Regions from separate parts of the Leuconostoc carnosum genome, predicted to be linked through region 2. Evidence: riboswitches for the same ligand, from Rfam matches in the RefSeq annotation. Region 2 holds a riboswitch; each other region holds the start of a gene.
The links. Region 2 has a riboswitch for thiamine pyrophosphate ahead of FGL89_RS01940 (hypothetical protein). Riboswitches for the same ligand answer to the same signal wherever they lie in the genome.

Region 1 (4,932 bases), 270 kb from region 2:
TAGCGTATTCAACGTAATATTTGTTGGTACATGAAAAATATCAATTGTTGTTTGTTTACTAGTCATATGCTGTTCCTCTTAACGCACTTTTAAAAGCTCATCAACAGCAATGGAACAGCCTTTAGCTTCTGATCCCTTCGCTCGTCCAATAATCGTAAAACCATGTTCATTTTGAATGGCAATATCTTCGGTTAAAATAGCCAAACATGTATCCCAATTGGCCAAATCATAATAAGCCAAAAGACCCCGTTTCCCCTGTTCAATGGGTTGTAATGTTTCCACATCTAAAATTTGAATTTTTACCCAAGCAGGTGGCATTTTATCAAAGTAAATTGACTGATTTTGTGATAAATCTGCTAGATTACGATCATAACATTGCGAACTAATTTCTGTCATACCGTACATATTAATAATCTGTTCACGGGATACATTAAATACTTGACCTAAATTTTTGTACAAAGTAGACATACTGACTTCTTGAGACTGACCTTTAAAACCACCCGTATCAAAAATAATACTGCCTTCTGCTAAATCAAATGTTTGTGGATGCTGATCGAAATAAGCTAATAAATGCACATATGAAAAAGAAGCACCTAAAACTAATACCTGCTCATGATTAGCTTGTGCTTGTTTCAGAGCTGATATCAAATTAACATAATCTAACTGATTATGTTTAAAAAACACCTGACTATTTTCTGTCCCAAATACCTGCATAGCTGTTGTAATATAGCGAGATAGTGACGAATTAGGATGACTGGACATATCTGGAAATAGAGAAAATATCGTTATTTTTTCTTTGTTAGGGATAACATATTGCTTAAATCCCGCTATCATTGATTGCTCCCAAACCCTTAAGTCGGAAATGTAATGTCGACTTTTTTGTTGTGCATTCGTTGTCCCACTTGAATAAAAAACATCTTCAGCTTGCGTAGTGTCTCGAGTAGATAATGTTAATTGTTTATAGGCTTCAATTGGTATCAAAGGCAAATCCTGCCAATTTTTGACAGTTAATGGATTTTTATGCTTTAATTGCGCAAATTTTTTGTAAGGTAAGTTATTTTGGAATTGATAATCAAATACGCTCATGGCTAATTGATTAAAATCAACTTCATATTCACTTGATTGCCCCTCTTTGTACTGTTGTATAAACTTTACAAGACGTGCTTGAATAACGTCAGATTCATCAGACATGTTATCTCCTTAATTTATTTATCATTTGTGGTAAATTCACAAGAACAAACTGCAATGTGATAGCAGATATTGCGCCTATTAAGATTGTATTAGACAAAAGTTGACCCACTGCACCATGCCATCCAGTAGCATAATTTGGTAGAGCAATAGCCAACACAATCGATAACCCAATAATCATATTATTTGCATTTGTTGATGGTGTCTTTTTCAGAATATTTAATCCTGTCATAATTAAAGTCGTTGCTGCTGGCAGAAAGATACCACCAATCACTGGGCTTGGGGTAATTGCTAAAAATGCCCCAATTTTTGGCACAAATCCCAATATCACAAACAAAACACCTGCAATAACTACAGGAATTCTTGAGACATCACCAGTTAATTTTAAAATACCAACATTTTGTGCAAAAGCAGTTGTTGGAAAACCACCAAATAGCGATGATAATATTGAACCAGCCGATTCACCGATCAAACCATTTTGAATACGGCGTGGTGAAATATCTTCTTTCATCACGTCACTAGCAGCTTCATACACGCCTACTGCTTCTACCACAGCAACAAGATAGGCAACAAAAAAAGTCAGAAACATCGTCCAATTAAAATTTAACGCACCATATGGTAATAAGTGAGGTAAGCCAAACCACGATTTAGCCGCTAGTACACTGTAATCAACACGCCCCATTGCAACTGATAAAACATCGCCTACAACTAATGCAATCAAAAAGGAAAAACGTTTCCAAAAACCTTTACCAAATATTGAAAGTAAAATAACAATGGCTGATGTTGAAATTGATAATACAAGTGTCGTCGGTGAAGAGAAATGTTTATCTCCAGGATAACCACCTAAAAATTCAGATAATGTAAAACTGGATAAAGAAACGCCGACCAGAAAGATAAGTGTTCCAGTAATAGCCGGTGTTAGCAGGCGAACTAATTTATTAATTAATCCTGTTACAGATAGCAAAAAAATAATCAGTGCACTGGCTAAAATGGAGCCACTTGCTGAGGCCAACTGGCCAGCTCTACCAGCATTAATCATCAAGGCATCAAAGGCAGCGGATGGCCCTTGAATAATTGGTAGTCGTGCTAAACGTGTCACTTGAGTCAGTGTGACCAACCCTGAAACAATAAAAATAGTATTTACCAAATTAGTTGATAAATTTAACGATAACCCTGCTGCTGCTGCAACATAGATTGGATCTAGCCATACATTAGAAACAAAAACATGTTGTAAACCAGCTAAACCATGGTCTACTATGCGGTTATTATGTGTCGCCATAGTCAAAACAATTCCTTCCATCTCAAAAAGGGTCCTTATGTGACATACAAAAGGACCCTAGTTCGCGGTAACATCACAGGATGTTACACAATTTTGGTCACTTTCCTACGCTAGTATAAACTAGATCAGGTTCCAAGGGACCGATATATCATCTCAGTCATTACGACGCCCCTAGTGAGCTTTATTCATTTTTATATTGTTCCTTTCGTACCATATTCTGTGCAAATAAAAAATGCCCTTCTCTAACATGAGAAAAGCACCATCTAAAATAATCAGTATGACACTTTCCTACGCTGGTATAATCCAGTTCAGGTTCAAAGGGTTCTTCTCAGCCACATAGTAGCGCCCCTAGCACAATGATTATTGTATCACATAATAGTTCAACTATTAAAATGATTTTCACGATATTCATTCATCAAACTAATCTGTTGGAAAACAACTGGTACCTCGTAAATATGATCTCGGTCAATAAAATGTTTACCATTTGGCATTAAAATAAATTGACATTTTAAATGACGTGCTAATGTTTCCGAATAATGATAAGGCACAATATCATCATCTAATGCAGAAATAACAACTGCCTGATCAATTTTAGGTATGATTGTTTGATAATTTAATGAGGTATCTGTAAATGAATGTAGTTGTGGTAATGTGTTAAGCACTTCATCAAAACCAGATACTAGTATCATTTTGATATTTTTAATTTTATGCTGTGACACAAAACGAAGTGCCTGTATGCAACCTAAACTGTGTCCAACGATTGTTAGTTCATGATTCGTGTCAATGAGACGATCACATAATTCATCCCATTCCTGTAGTTTCGGATTATCGGCATTTGGCATTTCTAAAATGGTAGTCGGTATATTCAATTGCTCTTCTACCTGTCTTTTTAACCATGGAAACCAATTGTCTGTTGGTGTAGCAGTGTACCCGTGTATCACATAAACATGTTTATCAGTCATAAATACGCCCTTATTTTTTCTAGAATAGATAGGCTCATTCAGACATAATAAAACCTGATAACCTTCTGCATAATTATTTTACCAAAGTTATCAGGTTTTTTCTAACAGCTAATGCTATGATTTTATCAAAAATTTATAAAATCACAGTTACATTATTTCACACGCTCGTCACTATCACTGGTTGCCTGTGAAACTGTATTTTTAACTGTATTCACACCATCAGACGTCTTATCCTTAATGGTATCTCCGGCATCAGACATGCGATCTTGTAAGGTCACTTGCGCATCATTAAACTCTCTTTGTGTTTGAATATCAATAACTTCAACATTCAATTCCACTAACTTTAAGCTCGTTGTCTCATCAATTTTTTTGGCAATAACTGTTGTGAGTGCTTTATAAATATCATGTGCATTATGACCAAATTCCATAATAATATTAAGATCAACAGCTACTTGTTCTTTCCCGACTTCAACTTCAATGCCTTCGACAGGATTGTCACTGTTGACGATCTTATTTTTAATGTTGGCAATGAACCCACCATCAACACCTAACAAACCTGAGACGTTTTCAATGGCATAACCAACAACTTTCTGAATCACTTTATCGTTGAACGTCAGTTCACCTTTTGGTGCTGTTTGTTCGGTAGTATTTACACTTGTGTTTTCTCTAACCATGATCATATTCTCCATATTCTTTTATCGTTGATTTTTTCGCGTAACAAGCTCAGAAATACGTGAAAAGTCAATTTCATACTTCTCAACTAAGTAACCTAAACCCGCAGCAATGAGTGTCACGATAGCTATAAAAATAGTATTCAGCAAACCAACTGTCACTATCAAGATGGCTAACACAAAACCCACACCACCGCCAATAAGCATATTCTTTGTCTTCTGTCTTTGCATCATTCATACTCCTGACTGTTAAATCACACGCGTGGTTTTTCGATTGCCCTTAGTTGCCTGATTAATTTGCATATCGACCTTAATCGGTGCTCGGTCAACACCAGCCAATAAATCTGTCAGTTTCATTGTTAAAGTATTGGTTATACGTGGCAACTCCTCTATTGTATAACTACGATAAACAGAATCAGCAACAATATAGAATTTCTTATGACGACGCGTATTTTTAACTGTCACTTTAATATTGGATAAACCTTCACCAGATAATTGTGTTCTTATAAAGTGACTGATTCCGGCATTACTTAATGCCAAGCGACCTTGTTTTGTTCGACTAATTGGAATATTGGTTCGCTGTCCTGGGGTGAATAGTATGACAAACAAGATAACAACAGTTAAGATTAACAAACCAATGCCATAATTACGTATAATAGTTTGGCTATCTGTCATGACATCAAGATTAAAACGTTCTAATATTGAAATCAGCAGGTCAACAATACGGGGCCAGAGTATCAGCAATAGACCGATCAAGTAACTAATTGTTACTAAACTTAACACAGCTTTCTGCCATTTTTTCATATTATACCCTTCTTATTTCTTACATCAG
Region 2 (4,932 bases):
ATCAAATAATTATTTTAGTGCTTTCCAGCGCCAATCTTCTACTTCAGGTAAATCAGTACCCATAGATCTTGTATATGCTACGTGTTCATCTAATTTATCAGTCATTTCTTGTACGAGAGATGCATACTTGACACGTGTTTCTTGAGGCAACATTGAGATAGCTGCTTTAACCAAATTAAAGCGATCAATTTGGTTAAGTACACGCATATCAAATGGTGTGGTGATATCGCCAACTTCTCGGTAACCATGAACTTTTAGATTATGGTTGTGGCGCTTGAAGAAAATAGATTCAATCATAGGTTCATAACCGTGAAATGCGAACAGAACAGGTTTATCAGTTGTGAAGTAACCATCGAATTCATCATCACTTAAGCCATAACTTGCATCACTGCGTAATTTGAATAGATCTAATACGTTGATGTAACGTATTTTCAATGATGGCATGTAGTCGTGCAAAATTTGGATTGCCGCTAAGCTTTCAGTGGTTGGTTCAGAACCAGCAGAAGCAATAACAATATCTGGTTCTGCATCTTTATCGGTACTTGCCCAATCAATAATGCGCAAACCTTGTTTAACAAGTTGCTTAGCTTCTTCAGCTGAGAACCATTGTAGACGAGGGTGCTTACTTGCGACAATGTAGTTAATTTGTTGTGTTGTTTGAACTGCGTGTTCAAATGTTGCAACTAAACTATTAGCATCAGCTGGGAAGAATTCACGGATGAAATTGGGCTGCTTTTCATACAGCATAGTTGTCACACCTGGATCTTGGTGTGAATACCCGTTATGATCTTGTTGGAACACAGTTGAATCGGCGATGATATTCAAAGCAGGGACATCTTTACGCCATGAAACTTCACTAGAGTGGTTTAACCACTTGAAGTGTTGCACAATCATGTCATCAACTTCACGAATAAAGACTTCATAACTGGCAAAGAAACCGTGGCGACCAGTTAGCGTATAAGTTTCAAGCATACCTTCATCATAGTGCTCTGATAGCATAGAATCAATAATACGACCTTCAGTTGCCATAAATTGGTCATTTGGTTCTTTAATTGGAAGCAACCACTGGCGATTAGTAGTTTCAAAAACATCTTGGAATCGGTTAGATGCTGTTTCATCAGGTCCGAATCCTCTGAAATTAGTTGGATTATATTTAATGATATCCCTGATATAACCACCTAACAAAATAGCATCTTGAGCCAAATTGCTACCTGGTGCATCATTTTGTGTCAAATAATTATCGATATCTGGCAATGACAATGGCTTGATAATACCAGCATTTGTTACTGAATTATGTGCCATACGTAGGGATTTCTTTGGTAATACTTCTTGAATTGATTCAGCTAAGCGACCATTTTCATCAAATAATTCATTTGGTTTGTATGATTGTAACCATGACACAAGTTGTGGAATATATTCTGGATGATTTTGGTCAGCAGGAATTGGAATCTGGTGCGCACGGAATGAGTTTTCGATTGGCTTACCATCCCATGTTTTTGGACCAGTCCAGCCTTTTGGTGAACGTAATACGATCATTGGCCAAAGTGGGCGTGTGACTTCATCGCTGTTTTGTTTTGCAGCGTTGTCTCGAATGTCTTTGATTTCTTCAAAGACTGTGTCCATTGTTTTTGCCATTTCTTCATGAACTTGCATAATTGGCTTGTCAAAAGAGCTGACAAAATAAGGATGCCACCCCAAACTATGGAAATACTCGGTCAAGGTCTCATCAGATTCACGCGATAATACGGTAGGGTTGGCAATTTTGAATCCGTTCAAATTCAAAATTGGTAATACTGTACCATCATTCTTTGGATTCAAAAATTTATTAACATGCCATGAGGTAGCCAATGGCGCAGTTTCTGCTTCACCATCACCGACAACAACAGCAGCGATGAGATCTGGATTGTCTAATACAGCACCGGCACCGTGTAAAATAGAATAACCTAAAGCGCCACCTTCATGGATTGATCCAGGTACTTTAGGATCAGCATGAGATGCCACGCCGCCTGGAAACGAAAAACGTTTAAACATTTTTTGCATGCCAGTTTCATCTTGTGTTATTTCTGGAAAGACATCAGTGTAACTACCATCCAGATAAGCATTTGAAATCATGACTTGGCCACCGTGACCAGGGCCTTCGATGTAAAACATGTTTAAATCATACTTATTAATCGCACGATTTAAATGTGCATAGATAAAGTTTTGGCTAGGTATTGTTCCCCAATGGCCAATAGGATGAATTTTAATTTGATCTGCGGTGAGCTTTTCTTTAAGTAAGGGATTATCTAACAAATAAAGTTGTCCGACTGACAAATAATTTGTTGCTCGCCAGTAGGCATCTAATTTGTTAAGGTACTCTTTTGAATCAATGTTCATGTTGTAGTTCCTCCAATTTGTGACGATGTGCGTATCATGGTAAAGACTATGACAATGTAAAAAATAGTTCGAGATACAAAATACACTTTGCAAAGTATGTTGTAGAAATTTCAAGATTAATCGAGATCATGTGTCAAACACATAAGACATTGTTTTATTACCCAACTATTTTTACATAATCATCGTAATTGTTATTTTATAAAAAGTCAATACCAATAAAGTAATTGGTTCGTACCAATTACTTTATTGGTATTGACTTTTTTGGTGAAAAACAGCACAACAGTAGGACTTGAGAGAGAAAAACTGTTTTATTATAAATAATTTGACTTGCATAATTTTGAGCATGTATGATAAGATCAATATTGTTATTAATCGATTAATTAACATACTAGGGGTGCTTTTATAAAAAGCTGAGAGAGAAGTGATAGTCTTCGAACCCTTTGAACCTGATCTGTTGCAAACAGCGTAGGAAAGTATGAATTATATGAAGGTCATTTGGAAATCATATAGCTAGCCATACTATATCTAAGAGCGTTTGCAGAACAACAATGTTATTGCAGATGCTCTTTTTTATTTGGAAATTAGGAGGTATATTTTTGAATGAACGTGTATTTCTAGCTGCACCTTTTAAGCAACTTCTGAATCAAAAAAATGTTGTTGATTCAGAGAACACTCAAGTGCTTCAAACAATCATACAATTATTAGAAAATAAGCATTTTATAGTTGACAATGCGCATAAGAGAGAAAACTGGGGTGCTGAAATGATGGCGCCTAGTCAGTGCACAACAGCAGATTATTTTGCTATTAAACACTGTCAATACTTTATAGCATTTCCGGGAAATCCTGCATCACCAGGGACTCATATTGAACTTGGATGGGCGTCAGCTTTTAATAAAAAAATGATACTACTTCTTAAAGTGGGCGTTGATTATGCGTATTTAGTGCAAGGACTTGGTGCAATTGCTGATGTTGAATATTTGTATTACAAGGACTTAGCAGATTGCGTCCAAAAAATAAATCATTTTTTCAAATAATAATTATGAACATCCTGACCGTAAGGAATCATCAAAGTAGTAGTTAACTGAGGAGTTTAATTTTATGACAACATATGAAACTTTTGATGATGCCTATGTATCAGTATTAGCAGACATATATCATCATCCAGAATATTTTAATGAACCAAGAGGATTTAGTAGTCGTGAAAAACTGGCTGTTAATTTTAAAATTAATCAGCCAACACAAAGAGTTGTTTATAGTCGAAAAAGAAAAACAAATATTATATTTAATTTTGCTGAGGCTTTGTGGTATATCACCGGAAATAATAGTCTTGACTACATCAGTTATTATAATCAGCGAATGCCTGATTACTCAATGGACGGTCAAACCTTGACGGGGACTGCTTATGGTACCAAACTTTTTCATTTTGGAGAGGGAAATTTAAATCAATGGCAAAATGTTAAAAAAATATTGCTACAGGATCCAGATTCTAAGCGCGCAGTTATGCAAATATTTGATGCCACTGAATTGACAATTGAACGTAATTTAGACGTTTCGTGTACTTTAGGATTACAATTTTTTGTTCGCAACGGTCGATTAGATATGGTGTCTTACATGCGAGCAAATGATGCTTTTCGTGGTATTGTCAGTGATGTCTTTTCGTTTACATTGATACAAGAGCTGATGGCACGAGATCTTCATTTAGAAGTGGGTCATTATTATCATAATGTAGGCACGATGCATATTTATGAGCCGGACAATCAGTGGGTTAAACATGTGCTGGCAGAAGAAAGATACGACACGTTCGAATTACCAAAAATGCCAAATGAAGAGAATTGGCAAATGATTAATACATTGATGTATTATGAAGAAAAATTGAGAAATAATAAGTTATTAATGGATTGGCAAGCTATTCAACAAACAGGGTTGTCACCATACTGGCAACAAATTTTGGCATTATTTAGTATTTATCAGATGATTCATTATCATCAAAAAATAGATCGTATATTATTTCAGAAGCTACTGCCAGTGTATCAATATTTAATGATTAACAAATGGCCAACAGTATTGGCAGGAATATAAAGGGGGTATTATGGCAAAAAATCTTTTTAGTGATGCCTCAGTGGCTAATCAATTTAATCAATATAATGATGTACTAGAACAAGTACTAGGTTATCATTACGTGATATCTGCTTTTGAATCAGATCAAGCGAATAAAATATTAGACTATGGTTGTGGACCTGGCAAAGTATCATTTCGATTGGCCAATCAATGGTCATCAGATATCATCGCCGTGGATGAATCTGCCAAAATGATTGAGATTGCTAACGATCAACGTGCACATGAGCATATTGAATATAGAATTGTTGAAAATGATAATTTGAATTTTATTGCAGATAATTCAATTGATGGTGCCATGGCTTGCTATGTGTTTATTAATAACGAATCTGAGCAGCGTATATTACAAATTATGTCAGAGATACATCGCGTTTTGCGCCCCAAAAGTCGATTTCTTATTTTGGATACGAATCCCAATACAACGGGTGTCCCTTTTTCAAC
Region 3 (4,932 bases), 260 kb from region 2:
CGAATGAGTGCAGTGGGTCAAATGAATCACGTATCTAGTGCGTGGCATCATGATGGCCACTTCAATTTGCTGGATTTAGTTCGTGTGACAGATATTGAGAATAGTCTAGAAGTTGAAAGTGAGTATTTTGATGCTGATGTTGAATGAGGAGAAAATATGCTTTTAAAAAATAAGGTCGCACTGGTCACTGGAGCTAGTCGAGGTATCGGTGCAGCTATTGCAAAAATGTATGCTAAAGAAGGTGCAATAGTTATTGTTAATTACTTGCATAATACTCAACATGCTCAGACCATTGTTCAAAGTATCATTTCACAAGGTGGACAAGCTGTTGCGATGCAATGCGATATACGAGATCAGCAGGAAGTCCATAATATGCTGCAAAATATCTTGGATAATTTTGGTACAATTCATATTGTTGTTAATAATGCACTGAGTCAGTATCAGTTTGACCCTAAAAATAGAAAATTATTAGGTGATTTACAATGGTTTGACTATCAAGCACAAATAGATGGTAGTTTAAAGGCTGTTTTGAATGTAGTTGATTTTGTTTTACCAAAACTAAAGCAAAATAATGAGAGTAGCATTATTAATATCACGAGTAATTTAATTCAGTCACCAGCAATCCCGTATCATGACTATATTGTCGGTAAGTCAGCTGTTCTTGGATTAACACGTACCATGGCAAGTGAATTAGGAGCGTTTGGTATTCGTGTGAATGCGATTGCGCCAGGTCTAACTGTACCAACAGACTCAAGTCAATTGACACATCGTGACGTGCGAGAAAAACTTATTGACCAAACACCAACAGGTCGGTTAACTACACCGGAAGACGTTGCGGGGACAGCAGTATATCTAGCAACCGCACTTTCCAGTAATGTCACCGGACAATGTTTATTTGTTGATGGTGGGTTAACAATGACTTGATGATATTATCAAAATTAGAACCTACAATATAAAAATTATAGTGTGACATGCTTATTATATAAAATTCGAATATTTTTTCTTTAGTTAGTTTAGTATTTGTTAAACGCTTTACAATGTGATATAATTAACTTGTTCAACTGGTGGTAGTCAATTATCTTCCCGGGTACTCCTAATTTAATATTTTACTTTGCAGTGAGTTAAGTACTACCTGTTGAACTACAAAAGTCACGTCAGTGTTAGGCTTCAGACATCTATCTAAGATATCTGAAGCTTTTTGTAACTAGAAAATTAACTATGCTAGTGAATTGTTTTTTGTTACCGCAAGGGATAAAATGTTAATAATGGGACATGACATTAAAAAAAGTTTTAGTATACTTATTTTGCTATTAGCCTCAACATTACTAATAACACCATTTTTATTTAATCACGCCATGATTATTGGCTCAGATGCGATTTTCCATTTTAATCGTTTTTATGACACCGCCATGCAAATAAAACATTGTGATTTTCAATATTTTATTTCAATTTATGGTTTTCAATCGTCTGGTAGAATTGTTAACGCTTTGTATGGCCCTTTAATGGCATATGCTCAAGGATTGCTGGTTCTTTTGAGTCCATCTTGGTTTGTATATCAGATGCTATCAAATGCCATATTATATTTTTGCGCAGGTTTGTCATTATATTTACTATTAAAAAAAGCTAGAATCGGTGATCAATATAGCTTGCCATTAAGTATTTTTTATATGACGTGTTATTCAATTCAATATTGGACAATACGGCAAGGTTTCTCTAGTTGGGGTGCTGCATTAATGCCAGTATGCCTTATACCACTGATAGATCTAGTTGAGAATAAGAAACTAAGCACAATTAAAACGGCAGTGGCAGTCGCAGCAATGGCTCAGGTACATATGCTATCAGCTTTTTTGTTGGTTTTTGTATATATTTGTTTTTTTTCTTCTATTTTTTTTAATCAAAGTCGCATGATTAAATTAAAACTAATCATGCAAGTCGGTATGTCAGTTTTAGTTTGTACTGCCTTAGTTGCTAATCTCATTTATTGTTTTATTGCTGTTGACGGTTATAACGATATTGCTCAGCCATTTACTAATAAATACATGTGGCGGATGACAGTTTTTACTGGTAGTAGTTATTGGTTAGTTTATCCGCCAGTATTAATATTAGCTATTGTATTTTTCGTTTGGCAAATGACTAAAATGTGGCATAAATCAGCGCTTTTGTTACGAGTAACCGAGATAACTGCTTTTATATGTTTCACATTATCGACGAATATTTTTCCATGGCGTTTATTTAGTAACAGTGTGTTTAGCTTCATTCAATTTCCATTTAGATTTTTTATTCCTTTTACGGTACTATTGCTTTTAGCGGTTGGCTTAATGTTACAAAATAATGCACACATTTCTTGGTCGTTTTATAGTGTGATTATTATTGTGATGGTAGCGTCGTTATGTCAAACAATGATGTCATCGAATAATACTTTGAATGTATGGCACCGTTCTACAAAGTATTTGAATGGACAAGTTCATACCCGTATCAATTCTGACGATAATTCTCACGTAAAACAATCTTTTTTTAAAAAAGATAAGAGTAAGGCATTGCAGTACATTTTAAAATCAACACCAGATTATTTGCCCATTGATAGTAATAACAAAAAAAGTAAGTATGAACTATACCAATCATTAATTTTAAACAATCAACAAAACTTTCGTAAATCAGTTAAAGATCATAAATTATTCCTTAACTGGTATGGTGATTACCAGAAAAAGGTTCAGTTACCAATTATTAAATATAAAAATACTGTGATGATTTTAAATCACACACCAATATCTAAACATATGACCCAATTTAGTGCGATCAATACGCCTATCATTACACAAAAGAAGGGGCCAAATCAACTTGTGGTTTATTACCAACATGATTGGTTTCTTTACCCAATACTACTGTTTACGTTTATGAGCTGGTCTGTTGTATTTATTGTATATCAGAAAACTTGGCACAGTAACTAATGAATTTTTTAAATTAACATATTGTCAATTTTCTGAATGTCTTGTTACAAATATTTCTCACGACTTTTTGATACTTTTATGCTATAATATTTTTGTACTAGGGGCGCCACTATGCGTGGCTGAGAAGCACCCTTTGAACCTGATCTGGTTAACACCAGCGTAGGAAAGTGCCATACTGATTGTTTTTAGATGGCGCTTTTCTCAAATTAGAGAAAAGCGCTTTTTGTTTGAACAAATAATGTATGAAAGGATTAATTTAAAAATGAATAAGCATCATTAGAGACGTTGTAACCGACTATGACGATATTGAAGACTGGTTTAAGCTGATTGCGTTACTGAAAACCAACAATAGCGTTATCACACAGTAAGTGTTAATGATAAAAGTGCCTTTTTATTTGTACAAGAGCACACTTTTGATGAATCCTTACTAAAAGATATGGAGAATACTATGAATATAAAAATCAAAAAAATTACTATTGTCACGGTTATGATTGCATTGGACGTTGTGTTGTCACCAATTTTTAGAATTGAAGGCATGGCACCAATGTCTAGTGTTATGAACATTATTGCCGGGGTGACTCTTGGTCCATTTTACACAGTTGTTATGGCGCTAATTACTGGCATTATTAGAATAGTCATCATGGGAATTCCACCATTAGCGCTAACTGGTGCAGTATTCGGGGCCTTGTTGTCAAGTCTATTTTATAAGTATGGACGTACAATGTATTGGGCGATGTTTGGTGAATTTGTAGGGACAGGTCTTATTGGGTCTTTAATATCATATCCAGTCATGGTTTGGTTTACTGGAACGCATCAAGGGTTGTATTGGATGATTTATACACCACGCTTTATTGGTGCTACGTTAATTGGTGCGGTAATTGCCTACTTTATTTTGCTTAACCTAACAAAAATCAAAATTTATCAAGATGTGCAGCAAATATTTATGAAATCGAGCGTCTAATGACAAAAAAATTGGCAGAAATAATACCTTTGAACAATGTGCCGTTAATTCATTGTATTACTAATGATATTACCTTAGAAACATTAGCTAATACAATTTTGTATTTAGGTGGCAAGCCGATTATGAGTAGTGATGTTCGTGAATTTGCTGATCTGTTTAAAACAACTGATGCTTTATTGCTCAATATGGGACGATTGACTGTCAATCATGAGGCTAGCTTAAGAGAGGCTAGCCATTTTGCGGTTATTAGTCATAAGCCAGTTGTCGTTGATTTAGTTGGCTATGGTATGACAGAGCAACGTCGAAAATTAGGTGACGAACTTATCAATCATCAACCTACAATCGTTAAAGGCAATATTTCCGAAATGAGAAGATTGGTGGGCTTGCCAACAATTGCTAAAGGCATTGATGGTGACGTCTCAGATCAAAGTGATTTTGCCTTACAAGAACTTAATCATGCACTCAAAGAACTGTGTAAACGCTGCCCTAAAACAGTGTTTGTAGCTACGGGAAGGCGTGATATTGTCGTACAGGGTGAACGCTCCGCATTGTTATGCAATGGTGTAGCAGCGTTAGATCGGTTTGTAGGAACAGGAGATATGCTTGGTGCTATTATGGCAACCTTGATAGGTGCTGGTGCAGCGGCTTGGGAGGCGAGCTCTATAGCAATTAGTTATCTTAACATTGCGGGTGAAATAGCTGATAATCAGACACATGGATTGGAAAATTTCAGACAAGAAATGCTAAATCAAATTAGTTTATTGCAAAAACAGTCAGGTTGGTCAAAAAATATTCATAGTTCTACTTTCAATTAGTTCTGTTCGAGTCATTATTATGATGAAACAACGATAAATATGTTATTCTTGAAATATAATGTTATTGTTTAGATTTATCACATAAATACTTGTATAATGCAGGTCCTTTTTGTGTTAGATCCAGTGAACATTATAATGTTTGCATCATTTACTGATACGATTAAAATGAAAATGATAAGGGGGAGTGGCTATGAGAAAAAAACACCAA

Region 1: it holds a riboswitch for thiamine pyrophosphate, as region 2 does, so the genes downstream of both, FGL89_RS00665 (solute carrier family 23 protein) here and FGL89_RS01940 (hypothetical protein) in region 2, are expected to answer to the same signal.
Region 3: it holds a riboswitch for thiamine pyrophosphate, as region 2 does, so the genes downstream of both, thiW (energy coupling factor transporter S component ThiW) here and FGL89_RS01940 (hypothetical protein) in region 2, are expected to answer to the same signal.

Annotation. Positions count from the first base shown of each region.
Region 1 is NZ_CP042374.1:142,412-147,343, reverse strand. It holds gene FGL89_RS00675 (acyl-CoA reductase) at 1-66, opposite strand, end outside; gene FGL89_RS00670 (LuxE/PaaK family acyltransferase) at 79-1,191, opposite strand; gene FGL89_RS00665 (solute carrier family 23 protein) at 1,193-2,488, opposite strand; TPP riboswitch at 2,553-2,650, opposite strand; TPP riboswitch at 2,736-2,827, opposite strand; gene FGL89_RS00660 (RBBP9/YdeN family alpha/beta hydrolase) at 2,848-3,429, opposite strand; gene FGL89_RS00655 (Asp23/Gls24 family envelope stress response protein) at 3,582-4,103, opposite strand; gene FGL89_RS00650 (DUF2273 domain-containing protein) at 4,125-4,334, opposite strand; gene amaP (alkaline shock response membrane anchor protein AmaP) at 4,350-4,904, opposite strand; gene FGL89_RS00640 (GlsB/YeaQ/YmgE family stress response membrane protein) at 4,929-4,932, opposite strand, start outside.
Region 2 is NZ_CP042374.1:408,343-413,274, reverse strand. It holds gene FGL89_RS01945 (phosphoketolase family protein) at 10-2,376, opposite strand; TPP riboswitch at 2,757-2,865, shown strand; gene FGL89_RS01940 (hypothetical protein) at 2,973-3,410, shown strand; gene FGL89_RS01935 (thymidylate synthase) at 3,475-4,455, shown strand; gene FGL89_RS01930 (class I SAM-dependent methyltransferase) at 4,466-4,932, shown strand, end outside.
Region 3 is NZ_CP042374.1:148,595-153,526, forward strand. It holds gene FGL89_RS00675 (acyl-CoA reductase) at 1-147, shown strand, start outside; gene FGL89_RS00680 (SDR family oxidoreductase) at 157-924, shown strand; gene FGL89_RS00685 (putative glycosyltransferase family protein) at 1,257-2,948, shown strand; TPP riboswitch at 3,038-3,131, shown strand; gene thiW (energy coupling factor transporter S component ThiW) at 3,397-3,909, shown strand; gene thiM (hydroxyethylthiazole kinase) at 3,909-4,724, shown strand; gene FGL89_RS00700 (YcjF family protein) at 4,915-4,932, shown strand, end outside.